DNA from 3 places in the Halomonas sp. LC1 genome. Region 3 is predicted to be linked to each of the others. Evidence: predicted binding sites of a transcription regulator. Region 3 holds the regulator's gene; each other region holds the start of a gene.
What was found. Region 3 encodes FNR, which switches genes on or off when oxygen is low (the NO sensors DNR and NnrR bind a similar motif). Its sites were predicted from a motif close to TTGATNTANATCAA; they were not measured.
Positions count from the first base shown of each region.

Region 1: cyoA (ubiquinol oxidase subunit II) is a predicted target of FNR. The motif match lies at 2,939-2,952, and genes of this name have one in related genera.
Region 2: ccoM (cytochrome c oxidase subunit CcoM) is a predicted target of FNR. The motif match lies at 2,641-2,654, and genes of this name have one in related genera.

Region 1 is NZ_JASSPG010000001.1:371,895-376,366, forward strand. Features, by position in the region: gene cyoB (cytochrome o ubiquinol oxidase subunit I) at 1-1,677, opposite strand, end outside; gene cyoA (ubiquinol oxidase subunit II) at 1,680-2,726, opposite strand; gene QIT27_RS01765 (DeoR/GlpR family DNA-binding transcription regulator) at 3,016-3,783, opposite strand; gene QIT27_RS01770 (outer membrane protein OmpK) at 4,066-4,472, shown strand, end outside.
Region 2 is NZ_JASSPG010000003.1:84,341-88,812, reverse strand. Features, by position in the region: gene QIT27_RS06105 (DUF3034 family protein) at 1-20, shown strand, start outside; gene QIT27_RS06100 (group I truncated hemoglobin) at 73-534, shown strand; gene QIT27_RS06095 (GGDEF domain-containing protein) at 518-1,651, opposite strand; gene QIT27_RS06090 (hypothetical protein) at 1,651-2,067, opposite strand; gene ccoM (cytochrome c oxidase subunit CcoM) at 2,456-2,581, opposite strand; gene QIT27_RS06085 (FKBP-type peptidyl-prolyl cis-trans isomerase) at 2,717-3,235, opposite strand; gene QIT27_RS06080 (AmpG family muropeptide MFS transporter) at 3,368-4,472, shown strand, end outside.
Region 3 is NZ_JASSPG010000002.1:142,247-146,718, reverse strand. Features, by position in the region: gene hemN (oxygen-independent coproporphyrinogen III oxidase) at 1-1,402, shown strand, start outside; gene fnr (fumarate/nitrate reduction transcriptional regulator Fnr) at 1,461-2,210, shown strand; gene ttcA (tRNA 2-thiocytidine(32) synthetase TtcA) at 2,200-3,108, opposite strand; gene QIT27_RS03550 (3'-5' exonuclease family protein) at 3,184-3,834, opposite strand; gene QIT27_RS03545 (putative nucleotidyltransferase substrate binding domain-containing protein) at 3,840-4,472, opposite strand, start outside.

The sequences.
Region 1 (4,472 bases), on a different contig from region 3:
GCCGACTTCTGGCAGGCGAGCAAAGTTGTAGAACGGCGCAGGCGACGAGGTCGACCACTCCAACGTGCGGCCATCCCAGGGGTCGCCGGTCAGGTCGGCATTCAGCTTGCGGTCGCGGATGCTGACCCAGAACTGAATGATGGTGCAGGCAATCCCCATCATGATGATCACGGCACCTACCCAAGCCAGAATCATCCAGGGTTGCCACTCAGGATTCGCGTAGGACTGCATACGGCGCACGGCACCGAAGAAGCTCAGCACGTAGAGCGGCATGAACGCGACGTAGAAGCCGATAAACCAGCACCAGAACGAGCGCTTGCCCCACTTCTCGCTCAGCGTGAAGCCGAATGCTTTGGGGAACCAGTAGGTCAGGCCCGCCATCATGCCGAATACCACGCCGCCAATGATCACGTTATGGAAGTGGGCAATGACGAACAGGCTGTTGTGCAGCACGAAGTTAGCCGCCGGGAGCGCCAGCATCACGCCAGTCATACCGCCTAGGGTAAAGGTGATGATGAAGCCCAGGGTCCACAGCACCGGCGAGGTCAGCTCAAGGCTGCCGCGGAAAATGGTAAACAGCCAGTTGAACACCTTCACCCCGGTGGGGATGGCAATGATCATCGTCATGATGCCGAAGAAGGCGTTCACGTTGGCGCCAGCACCCATGGTGAAGAAGTGGTGCAGCCACACGATAAACGACAGCAGCGTGATGGCCACCGTGGCCCAGACCATGGTTTTGTAACCAAACAGACGCTTGCGCGCGAAGGTGGCGATGACTTCAGAGAACACGCCAAAGGCCGGCAGAATCAGAATGTACACTTCCGGGTGACCCCAGGCCCAAATGAGGTTGACGTACATCATCATGTTGCCGCCAAAGTCATTGGTGAAGAAGTGCATACCGAAGTAGCGGTCAAGGGTTAACAGCGCGATGGTCGCGGTCAGAATCGGAAACGAGGCAATAATCAGGACGTTGGCGCACAGCGACGTCCAGGTAAAAATCGGCATGCGGAACAGGGTCATGCCTTTGGTGCGCATTTTCAGAATGGTAACGAAGAAATTAATGCCGGTGAGCGTGGTGCCTATCCCGGATATTTGCAGTGCCCATATCCAGTAATCGACCCCCACCCCAGGGCTAAACTCTATCCCCGATAAAGGCGCGTAAGCGAGCCAGCCGGTTTTGGCGAACTCCCCTACCACGAGGGAAATATTGACCAAAATCGCCGACACGGCGAACAGCCAGAAACTCAGGTTATTCAAAAACGGGAAAGCAACGTCGCGGGCGCCGATTTGCAGGGGCACCACCAGGTTCATCAGACCGATGACCATGGGCATCGCAACGAAGAAGATCATGATCACGCCGTGGGCGGTAAAGATCTGATCGTAGTGTTCAGGAGGGAGATAACCTGCGGCCCCACCGGCCGCCATGGCCAGTTGCGTCCGCATCATGATCGCATCGGCAAAGCCGCGAAGCAGCATGACCAAGGCCACCACGAAGTACATGATGCCGAGCTTTTTGTGGTCGACGGAGGTAAACCACTCGTTCCACAGCCAGCCCCATTTACGGTAGTACGTCAGTGCGCCCAGTAGCGCGGCACCCCCAATCGCCATGAAGGCGGCAACGACCATAATGATCGGTTCGTGATACGGAATTGCTTCTAACGTGAGTTTTCCAAACATGCTTAACCCCCCGCTTCAACGCTTGTGGGATGGCCGCCCAAGGCGTGGTCATCACCTGCATGCTGATTGGTAACGTGGCCGATCGCGGCCTGCTGTTGCGACCCGTTGGCGCTCTCTAGCTCGCTGGATTCGCCGTGGCTATCGTGGGCATCACTGATGGCGTCACCGTGGTTTGCATGACCGCCGTGCCCACTGCCGTCACCACTGTGGAAGCTGCTGACGATCGACTCATACAGCTCGGGCGTGACCGCCGAGAAGTACTCCACCGGGTGATACTCCGTCGGCTGCGCCAAGGCTTCGTAACCATCCGGGAAGGTCAGGGTGTCGTCGGCGGCACGCACGTTTTCCACCCAGGCGTCGAATTCCGCCGGAGAGGTGACGTGGGCATCGAAGGTCATCCCAGAGAAGCCAGCACCGCTGTAGTTGGTGGAACGGCCGGGGTAGACGCCCTCTTCGTCGGCAATCAGGTGAACATCGTTATCCATGCCCGCCATGGCGTAGATCTGGCTGCCTAAGCGTGGAATGAAGAAGGCGTTCATTACCGAGCCAGAACTCACTCGGAAGCGCACGGGGGTATCTACCGGGAAGGCCAGTTCATTGACGCTAGCAATGCCCTGTTCCGGGTAGATGAACAGCCACTTCCAATCCAGCGCGACGGCTTGGATCTCCATGGGTTCCACGTCGCTTTCCAGCGGTTTGTGGGGGTCCAGGCTGTGGGAGGTTTTAAAGGTGAGAAAGGCGAGTACGGCAATGATCAAGCAGGGCACGGTCCAAACGGCCGCTTCGATGGCGTTGGAGTGCGCCCAGTCCGGCAGATACTTGGCGACGCGGTTACTGCGCCGGTAGCGCCAGCCAAACAGCAGCGTCATCACGATGACCGGAATGACCACGATCAGCATCAGCCCAAAGGAGGTCAAAATCAGCGAGCGTTGCTCAACGCCAATCTGCCCCTTGGGATCCAGCAATGCAGAACTGCAGCCCGTTAACAGCAAGCACAATGCGACGAGCACAAAAGTGCCTCGCCTGCGCCAGTGGGTAGGTAGTTGCATGGTGTGATCTCATCAGAGAGTTGTCTAAAACAGCCTGCTGCTTGGCGGACGTGTAGCCAACTAAGTAGCAAGCTAACTATCACCCCATACTTTTCCCAGAACAGTGAGCGCAACTGCGTTGCTCCGGGAAAAATATGCGCCACCTTATGGGGTTGGTGGCGAGCCTTGGCCGTGCACCTTGCGTGCATCAACTAAGACTAAAGTATTTTCTATTGATCTGGGTCAATCAGAAAGAGACGTTATGCCGCACCCTGCGCACCCGTTGGGTGCCAAGCAGCATCCTCTCTGTTTAGGCGAGCGTGACGCTCAAGGTGGGCAGTGGATGGCGCTCCAGCAGGCCAGGGGCTCGCTCATCGTCAGTGACGACGATATCGAAATCCTCCAGCGAGGCAAAATAAGCCGGGCGCACCACGCCAAATTTGCTGGCATCGACCACCAACAGCCGCTGCATCGCCGTGGCAATGGCCGCTTGTTTGGGCCCGACTTCATGAAAATGAAAGCAGCTTACGCCTCGTTCGCAATCCACGCCTGCGGCGGAGATCAGTGCTTTATTGATGCCCAAACGCTCGATAGCAGCGCCCATGCCGTCGCTGCCAAACGATTGGGAGGAGGCATAGAACAGCCCGCCCAGCAGCACCAGGCGCACGTTGGGCAACCCGGCCACGGCGTTGGCCACGTTGAGCGCATACGTCACTACGGTTAATTCGCGGAAGCGGCTGAGCTGGCCCAGCAGCGGAATCAGTGTGGAGCCGCAGTCGATGAACAGCGTGTCGCCCTCTTCGATAAAGCTGGCTGCACGCTGGCAAAGCCGCTGCTTCACTTGGTAGTGACTCGCCTGTTGTTCGGTCAAATCATACACCGGCGTCACGCCCGGGTAGCTGGCCATCACCAGCCGCCCACCCAGCAGACTAATGGCCGACGGCTGCGTTGAAAGATCCCGACGAATGGTCATTTCGGAGACGCCGCACAGCTCGGCAGCATCGCGAAGATGCAGCGTTCCCCCGCTAGCCAACGCTTCTTGCAACATCGCCATGCGCTGTGCGCTCCGATCGTTCATGTCTGGCATCTCCTTATGATTCATTTTGTTATCAGCACTAAGCCCTACCAGGCGCTCTATGCTGAGCTAGCCCCTCGCTGATTTCCACTGCTACGCACGTTTATCACCCGCACATGATGCGCTTATCACATTTAAATAGCGTTGATGTGACAATACTTGCAAATCAAAGTTAAAAAAATAACACTCAATGTTATAATTTTAACATCAACGCCAGCCCACACGACCCATAACGTCGGAACGCCAGCCCCTCTGGCCCCGAGATACAAACCTGTTGAGGCTTCCATGACTGCTCTATCCCACTCTCGTTCTTCTTCGTTCGTCACGCTTGGCGCTGGCGTTTTACTGGCCAGTGCTGCCGTAGCAACCCCTGCGTTTGCCGACGATGCCGAGCCGCAAACCCTCGACCGTCTGTGGTCGTTTGCCAACGTTTCAGTCAACTACCTGGACTGGTCGAACGGCACCGAAGCACGCACCGCCAGCAACGCGGCGAAAAGCGACTTTACGTTCGTTGAAATCGAAGGCGGCGTCGGCTTTAGCTGGGGCGAATTCTACGGCTTCTTCGATTTCGAGAACCCGACCAACGACCAGTTCGACCAAGCCAGCGGCGGTAAAGACAACTTCCGTACTGCGGGTAAAGTGACCTCTCACATCTACTTGGGCGACAGCCCGCTGTCGATTTATGCCCACCT
Region 2 (4,472 bases), on a different contig from region 3:
CCTTACAGGCGGCCTTCTAAACCGCTCTCGCGCTTCACGCGCCACGAAAAAGACGACGAAAAAGGAACCGCCATGAGACTGCATCACTCTTTGCAAAGCATTTCGCGGGGCACGCTAGTGGCCGGGGCGCTGGTCGGCGTGTTGGCGCTGGCCGGGTGTGCCCAGCACGCACAGCAGGCCACGCTGTATGAACGTATGGGCGGCCAGCCCACTATCGATGCGGTGGTCGAGAACTTGCTTTACCGCATTGCCGATGACGAGGAGATCGTCAGCTACTTTGCCAACAGCAATATCGACCTGTTCGCTGCTTCGCTAGCAACGCAGCTCTGCGATGTGGCCGACGGCCCCTGTCAGTACGATGGCCCGCCCATGGACCGCGCTCACCAAACCATGGGCATCACCGATGCGCACTTTAACCGCGTGGTGGAGTACCTGGACGCCGCCATGATCGAAGAGAACGTCCCCCTCGCCGCGCGTAACGATATGCTGGGCCGTCTAGCACCGATGTACGACGACGTCATGCGCTTGCAGTGATTTGCCAGCCATCTCGCCCAGCGGTTTTCACTTGATAAAGCGCTTTGTCGGCCGCTGCATAGGCCCCAGCAAAGGAGGTGGCATCGGCCACAAAGCGCGCGCCCCCAATGCTCAAAGTCAAATCTTTATTATCAGGATGCGCAGGATGAGGACATTGGGCGGCCTCTAACCCCACCTGCAGCGCCTCACAAAATTGGGTTAGCGCTTGGTCGCTGGGGCATGGCAGCAGCGCCGCGAACTCATCGCCTCCCAGCCGGTAGAGCCGGGCCTCTTCGCCCAGGGCATCCTCCAGCAGCGTCGCCAGTCGGCGGAGCAGGCGATCTCCCTCAGGGTGACCGAGGGCATCGTTGTACTGCTTGAAAAAATCGATATCGACCAGAATCAGCCCCATGGAGCGCCCCGAATACCTCGCCACGTCCTGATAGAGCGCGCTCCGATTACCGATGCCGGTCAGCGGGTCGCGCATGGCCCTGGCCATCCAGGCAAATTTTTCTGCGTTCGCTCGCTCGGTGCGTTTGAGCTGACGTTGGTGCATGACCCAGAACAGCAGGCCAAGGGCAAAAATCAGCACACTGGAGTAGGTCATTACTTGGTTGTGACGGCGAGTGCTGGATGAAAAGTCGTTGATGGCCATACCACGACGGTCGAGCTGATTCATTTCGATACTGGTCAAGCACTGCACCGGTACGAACAGCGCGTGGGCGGCGTCGAAGGGGTCGATTTGCTCGGTGTCGAGCAGGTCGGCGATGTCATCCATGAGCGCTAGACTGGGGGCGGTGCAGGCGTACTTCTGCCGATAGATATCTACGTCGAAGAGCCCATAGGCTAATTCCAACGAGTGGCGGGCATTGCCAACCTCCAACGGCGACGTCGCGACGAGCAGCTCCTCTTGGGCACGCTGCACGTACCCCCGAGCCCGGGTGGCCAACTGCTGGCCCGTCAGGCTGCCGGTCTGGCTAAAGTACGCCTGGATTTCCGGATAGACCCAGCGTGCTTCGTAGACGATCAGCACCATCAGCCCCACGAAGCTCATCAAGCTCAGCGAGAGCCAGGTAAACAGCCTGCCCGATCTCCAGCGAACCGGCGGCTCGGGCGGCTTCTCAGGCTCGGTAGACATCACCACTGCGCCTCGATGCTACGAATCATCCAAATCCAGTCGTTGAAGTCGCGCAAGTTCTCGACATCGCGCCCCGTGTATTCACGCTCGACCAATCGAATCGGCCCCCGCGAGCGCAGGGTCAACGGCTCACCCTCCTCGATGGTCACCAAATACCAGGTCGGGTCATCCCAGCCCCCCAGGCTTACCTCGTAATCGTCCCAGGCGGTGAAGTGCAGCGTGGGCGGCACCTCGCCAAAATGCTCGATCAAAAAGTCACGAAAGGAGACCCCGCGCATCTCCACGTCGCGGCCTTGAAAGGGGTCGAAAACGGTAAAGCTCGTATCGGCGCGATCGCGCAGATCCCCCAGCGCGACTTTTTGTGTGGAATCACCATTGATCAGGCTAAGCGCCTGGGCACTGGCGCTGAGTGGCACGCCGACAAGCAGTAAAACGACGAGCCCCCTAGCTGCTTTTGAGAGCGCCCCACTGCAACGTAAGGACAAACGAGACAGAACAGCCTTCATCGCGGTCAGCTTCCTAGTTTGGTTTAGTGCACGATAGTGGTCGAGGCACTTTACCAGAGCATGACCGCCAATGCTTTTCAACGCCAATTAACACTCACGCTTCCGTCTTATTTCTCTTCAACCGCCTCTTACCTCTCCTCCTCCATGGCATGACGCGGTATAAACACGCGGCATAAAAAAGCCGGCCCATTGGGCCGGCAACAGGAAGCTTACACCTTGGCGTAAGCCCCCTCCCCTGACGACTGTCACAGCCGATTGGCTGGAGCCGTGTCGCGCTCGCGCTAAAGCATCGTCGGCGTCACGACTTTTTACGTTCGCCTTTGCGCAAATGATCGCGAATCACGAAACCTACCCAACCCACCATAAAAGCGATCACTAAAGCGACAGTGGCCAAGCCGAAAATAACAGCCTCGTCCCAGTACATAATGTTCCCCTCTCGCCGTGATGTATGGGGCCATCGTACTGCGTCCAGAAAAGAGGAAACTGACCTGGATCAAGCTTTACCAATGACCACCATGGCGGCGATCGCGAACTTGATGCAGGTCAGTTTTTTGGGGGCTTAAAGAACTTTGCGGTCTTCTACGCTACGGTGCTCGGTGCCTGGGGGCAGCGGGTGGCCTTTGGCAAGCTCGGCACGGGTCGCCTCACGAACGTCCAAAATCGTCACCTGATAGCGCAGCGTGTGGCCTGCCAACGGATGGTTGGTGTCCACGGTGACGTTATCGCCGTCGATGGCGAGCACCGTGACGATCTGCGGGCCAGCCTCACCCTCGGTCTGAAACCGGCTGCCGGGTTCGATCGCCGCACCGCCAAACGAGGCGCGGCTCACCTCTTGCACCAGGTCTTCGTTACGCACGCCATACGCGTCGGCGGGTGCCAGCGTAACGCGCAGCTCGTCGCCTGCCGTTTTACCGGCCAAATCACGCTCCAGGCCCGGCAGAATGTTGTCGTGGCCGTGCAGATACTCCAAAGGTTGTTGACGCGCCTGGGAGTCATCCAACACGCGGGTGCTGCCATCGCTGAGCACATCGCTAAGCACGTAGTGCAAGGTCACTACCTGATGGGCGGTAATCGACATGGAAAACTCCTCTCCGGTAAGCTGTCGGCTTTGTCATGGAACGCTGACCATGAACCCTAGACACAGTCTAACATCGTCGGGTTTTTCAGCGGGCCACGTCACCGATGTTTTCTTTTGGGAGTACGTCCTTACATGCCCACCCCGACTCCCCAGCGCAGTTGGCTGGCGGCGCTTGGTATTTACTGCAAAGCGCCAGTGATCACCATGCTGTTTTTAGGCTTTTCCGCTGGCCTGCCCTTTTTACTGGTGTTTTCCACGCTCTCTGCCTGGCTGCGTAGCGATGGCGTCGACGTTGCCGCTATCGGCTTTTTTGCCTGGATCGGGATGCTCTACTCGATCAAATTCTTCTGGGCACCTGTCGTGGACCGGCTTGCTCTACCGCTACTGACGCGGGCGTTTGGGCAACGACGAGGCTGGATGCTGCTGGCCCAAGGCATGATTGCCGCTGGCCTCATTGGCTTAGCGGGCGTCGACCCCGTGGGTAATTTGGGCTGGGTGGCCGCCTTTGCGCTGCTGGTGGCGTTTGGCTCTGCGACGCAGGATATTGCGATAGACGCTTACCGTATCGAATCCGCCAATGACGATGTCCAAGCGGCCATGGCCTCCACCTATATCATCGGCTATCGCGGCGGGCTGCTGGCGGCGGGTGCCGGTGCGCTGTATGTGGCTTCGGCGGTGTCGTGGCACGCCGCCTACCTCACCATGGCGGCTCTGGTCGGCATTGGCGTGCTCACCGTCTTGATTCGACCGGAGCCCCAACGCGCTTCGCTGACCGTGCAGCTCATCCACGAGCCCAAAGTGCGCGCCTTCATCCGCGACAGCCGGGGCCAGCCGAAACCGCTGCGGCGTATGGGCGCCTGGGTGATTGGCGCCATCGTGTGCCCGTTTACCGACTTCTTTCGTCGCTTTGGCGTGAAGGCGATGGGCATTTTGCTATTTATTGCCGTGTTTCGCATCAGCGACTTGGCCATGGCCTCCATGGCCAACCCGCTGTATATCGACTTGGGCTTTTCACTGGCGACCATTGCCAACGTCACCAATATATTTGGGATTGCCATGAGCATTGCCGGGGGGATTCTTGGCGGTCTACTGGTGGCCCGCTATGGCATTGGCCCACTGCTGATTTTTGGCGCAGGGCTGGTGATGGTCACCAACCTGTTGTTTGCGGTGCTTGCGCTGATTGGCAATCAGGTGCCGATGCTGGTGGTGACGATCATCGGTGATAACCTCGCTAACG
Region 3 (4,472 bases):
CGCTCACCCCTCTTCCGCAGCGGCGGAGACCACTGCCTGGGACGACGCACTGCTACGCCGTTACGACACCAGCGGCCCGCGCTATACCTCGTACCCGACGGCACTCTCTTTTCATGACCAATTCACTGCTGACGATATGAGCCAGGCGCTTGCGCGCAGCAACGCCAGCCGAAAACCGCTCTCACTGTACGTGCACGTCCCGTTTTGTCGGAAAATTTGCTTTTACTGCGCGTGCAACAAAATCGCTACAAAAAATACCGCTCTGGCCGAACCCTACTTATCACGGTTGGATCGCGAGATGGTGCTCACTGCGCGCCATTTGGATACAAAGCGTCCGGTGCAGCAGCTGCACTGGGGCGGCGGCACGCCAACGTTTCTCACTCTGGCTCAGATGAGCGATTTGATCGACCGCTTAGACGCACGCTTTGGCCTCTCCAATGCGCCGGACCGTGATTACGCCATCGAAATCGACCCACGTGAGGCGGATGTCTTTACCCTGCGCCATTTGCAGTCGCTGGGCTTCAACCGCTTGAGCTTGGGCGTACAAGACCTCGATCCACAGGTACAAGCGGCGATCAATCGCGTTCAGCCCCGGGTGCTCACCGAAACGCTAATGGATGAAGCCCATCGGCTCGGCTTTCGCTCGCTCAACCTCGATTTGATTTATGGCCTGCCCTTACAAACCGAGAAGAGTTTCGCGGACACGCTGCGCCAAGTGATCGAGCTAGGTCCCGCACGGCTGTCGGTGTTTAACTATGCGCATCTGCCGACCCGCTTTGCGCCCCAACGACGCATCAAGGACGCCGACCTGCCCAGCGCCGATGAGAAGCTGGCCATGCTGCATACCACCATTGCGATGCTGACCCAGGCGGGCTATGTGCATATCGGCATGGACCATTTCGCGCGCCCCGACGACAGCTTGGCCAAGGCGCAGCGCAACGGCACCCTGCAGCGCAACTTTCAAGGCTATTCCAGCCACGCCGAGTGCGACTTGATTGGTTTGGGGGTATCGGCCATTTCTCGGATCAACGATAGCTACGCGCAAAACCCTACCCGGCTCGCTGACTATGAAGCGGCCTTAGATGAAGGTAGGCTGGCGACCGTGAAAGGGTTACGTTTAAATAAGGATGACCTAATGCGAAGAGAGGTCATCGAGCGGCTCATGTGCGATATGGCCATTGACCTCGACACTGTCGGCCAGCGCTGGCAGGTCGATGCCGCAGATTACTTTGCCAACGCCCTTGAGCGGTTGGAAATCGCCGAACGGGATGGCCTGTTAACGCGTCAGGGGCTTCGGCTCACCGCCACCCCGGTGGGGCGGCTACTCATTCGACACCTGGCCATGGCCTTCGACACCCACTTACAACGCCAGGATGGCCAGCGCTACTCAAAGATCGTGTGAGCGCCTTGAGCCACCTGCCCCCCTGTACCCATGATGGCGAATAAGAAGGGAGACCCCCATGTCATATCCTGCCAGCCAACGACGTTCACTGCTGCAAGAAGCGCGCTGCCAAACCTGTAGTTTAAGCTCGCTGTGCTTACCGCTTGCCCTGGAGCTTGAGGATATGAGCCAGTTCGATGCCATCATTCGCCGTCGCTCGCCGCTGAAGAAGGGCGAACCGCTGTTTCGTCAGGGCGACGCGTTCACCAGCGTTTATGCCGTGCGCTCTGGCAGTTTGAAACAGGTGACCAGCGAAGGGAACGGTAACGATCAGCTCACCAACTTCTTTCTGCCCAGCGAGCTGGTCGGCTTGGATGGTATCGACGAAGAGTACTACCCCGGTACCGTGATTGCCCTGGAGACGACCACGGTATGCGAAATTCCGTTCGACCGCTTGGAGTCGCTCTCCCAAGAACTGCCCGAGCTGCGTGGTCAGCTTTACCGCAGCATGAGTAAAGAGCTGCGCGATGACCGTAAGATGATGCGCTTGCTGTCACGCAAAACCGCCGACCAGCGGCTCGCCAGCTTTTTGATTACGCTCTCTGACCGCTTCCGTCGCCGGGGTTACTCCCCCTACAGCTTTCGGCTGTCGATGTCGCGGGCCGATATGGGCAACTACCTAGGTCTGGCGGTGGAAACGGTCAGCCGTATTCTCAGCCGCTTTCAGCAGCAGGAGGTGGTGGCCGTTTCGGGTCGCGAGGTGAATATTTTGGACATGCAGCGCCTCATCACCCTGGCAGAAGAGGAGGCGCAGACGATTACACGTTAAACGCCTGAATGCGGCTCTCCATCAGCGCCGCCTGCTTCGCTTCCAGACCGGCAAAGTCGAATAGCTCGCGGTCAGCAAGCTGGGAAGGGGCGACGTTGGTGACGGCTTTGAACATGCTCTCCAAACGGCCAGGGTGCTTCTTGTCCCACTCTGCCAACATCTCTTTGACGATCTGGCGCTGCATGTTGGGCTGTGAACCGCACAGGTTGCAGGGAATGATCGGAAACGCCATCAGCCGTGAAAACTCTGCAATGTCCGCCTCTTTGCAGTACGCCAGCGGGCGAATCACGATATTTTTCCCGTCATCAGAGAGCAGTTTCGGCGGCATGGCCTTCAGCGTACCGCCGAAGAACATATTCAGGAACAGCGTTTCCAGAATATCTTCCCGGTGGTGACCCAGGGCAATCTTGTTGGCGCCAATCTCGTCGGCAAACCCATACAGCGAGCCACGGCGCAGACGTGAACAGAGCGCGCAGGTGGTCTTTCCTTCCGGCGTTTTCTCCTTCACGACCGAATAGGTATCACGTTCGAGAATGTGGTACTCCACCCCCAGCTTGTCTAAGTACTGGGGCAACACGTGCTCCGGGAAACCAGGCTGTTTTTGGTCCATATTGACCGCCACGAGCGAGAAATTGACCGGCGCGTTGCGCTGAAGATTGCGCAAGATCTCCAACATCGTGTAGCTGTCTTTGCCACCGGAGAGACACACCATGACCCGGTCGCCCTCTTCGATCATGTTGTAATCGATGATGGCATTTCCCACTTCGCGCCGCAGGCGTTTTTGCAACTTGTTGAATTCACGCTTCTGCTTGGCATCCTGCAGCTCATGCTGCTGGGCAAGAGACTCGTCAGACGCGCTGTCTGACGCAGTAGGGTCAAAGTAGTCAGGTTGTAACATGATCGTCGCACTGCCGATGGGTGAAGGAGCAGCGCGTATTCTAACAACACTCCGAAGCTCTACCCAATACAAACCCTAGGCCGTCAGGGCGATCTCACGCTGTAAACGCAGGTAGAGGAGCGCGCTGGCGGTGGCTTCACTGACCACGCTGGGCCAGATCAATGGCGGTAGCTGCCAGCGAGCCAACGCTACGCCAAGCGGGTCGAGGGTATCGATGTGTGGATGCAGCCGCCGCAGCTGTCGCCCGTGCAACTTGGCAACGTCCACCTGGGCGTTGGGGAGACCAAACCCCAATACGCTTTTGAACAGCCCGTTCAAAGGTTCGAGGGTGTGCTCCAACTGCCAGCCGACCAGCGGCCGGTTGCCGATGAAGTCGGCCAACTCCGTCAGGCACTCGGCATCTGGCGTGCGCGGCGCGTCGGTGGCGTGTAGCTGGTGATGGCGTCGCAGGGTAGCAGGGACTAGCGCGGGCGATACCGACAACGTGGCCCACCACATACGACTGGTGTGCACACGGCGCGGGTTCAGTACCACCGCCGCTACGCTGATCACCGCTGGCTGACCCTCGCTCACCTGGCAGGCCATGGCCACGGACTCTTCCCCCATGTAGGGCTGAAATAGCCAGGCATACGGCGAATAGGCCCAGCGGCGACGGTCGCTTTCTCGCTGAAGCAGCGTTCTCAGCGAGCCGCTGAGCAGCGTCATGTGTCGGTCTAACAGGCGCATTCCGCTCACGAGTACTCCAAATGGTAGCGGTGGGAAAGACGCTGCTTGAAGTCTTTCACGATGTGCAGGGCTTCGCGCAACAGGTCTCGTTCCAGTGAAGAAAGCTCTTGTACCACGACCCGATTGGTACGCTTGGCGTGGGTGCCCTCCATGTCCTGGAGCTGCTGGCGAAGACGCAACTCGGTGAATAGCGCCAGGGCTTCGCCGAGATCATCGGCAAACCGGCGATCCAACCGCCCATCGATGGCCAGCGCCTCCAGGCGATCCAGGGTCGACGTGGCCTTGATGCGCCGCTCAAGCGCCATGGTGCGCACGCCGTGCACGATAGGGAAGATGCCGCCTTTTTTGATATCGATACCGTGTTGGGGCTTCTTCAGCGAGCCAAATAGCGTCAGCGGCGTCGAGAAGCGCAGCGCTGCCCGAGCAAAGTAAGAGAGCAGCAGCTCATCGTGGGAGCAGCGCTCGAACAGCGCCTCACGTATTTGATCCAGTAGCGCGGGGTTACCTGCCACGCCGTGGGAGTCGAGCAGAATCGCCAGTTTCATCAAGCTGTCACCGTCCCGGGCGCTCACCCATTTGGCGATACGGCTCTTCCACTGCGAGACGGTGCCCACCCACTCGGGATTGGACACCATGAT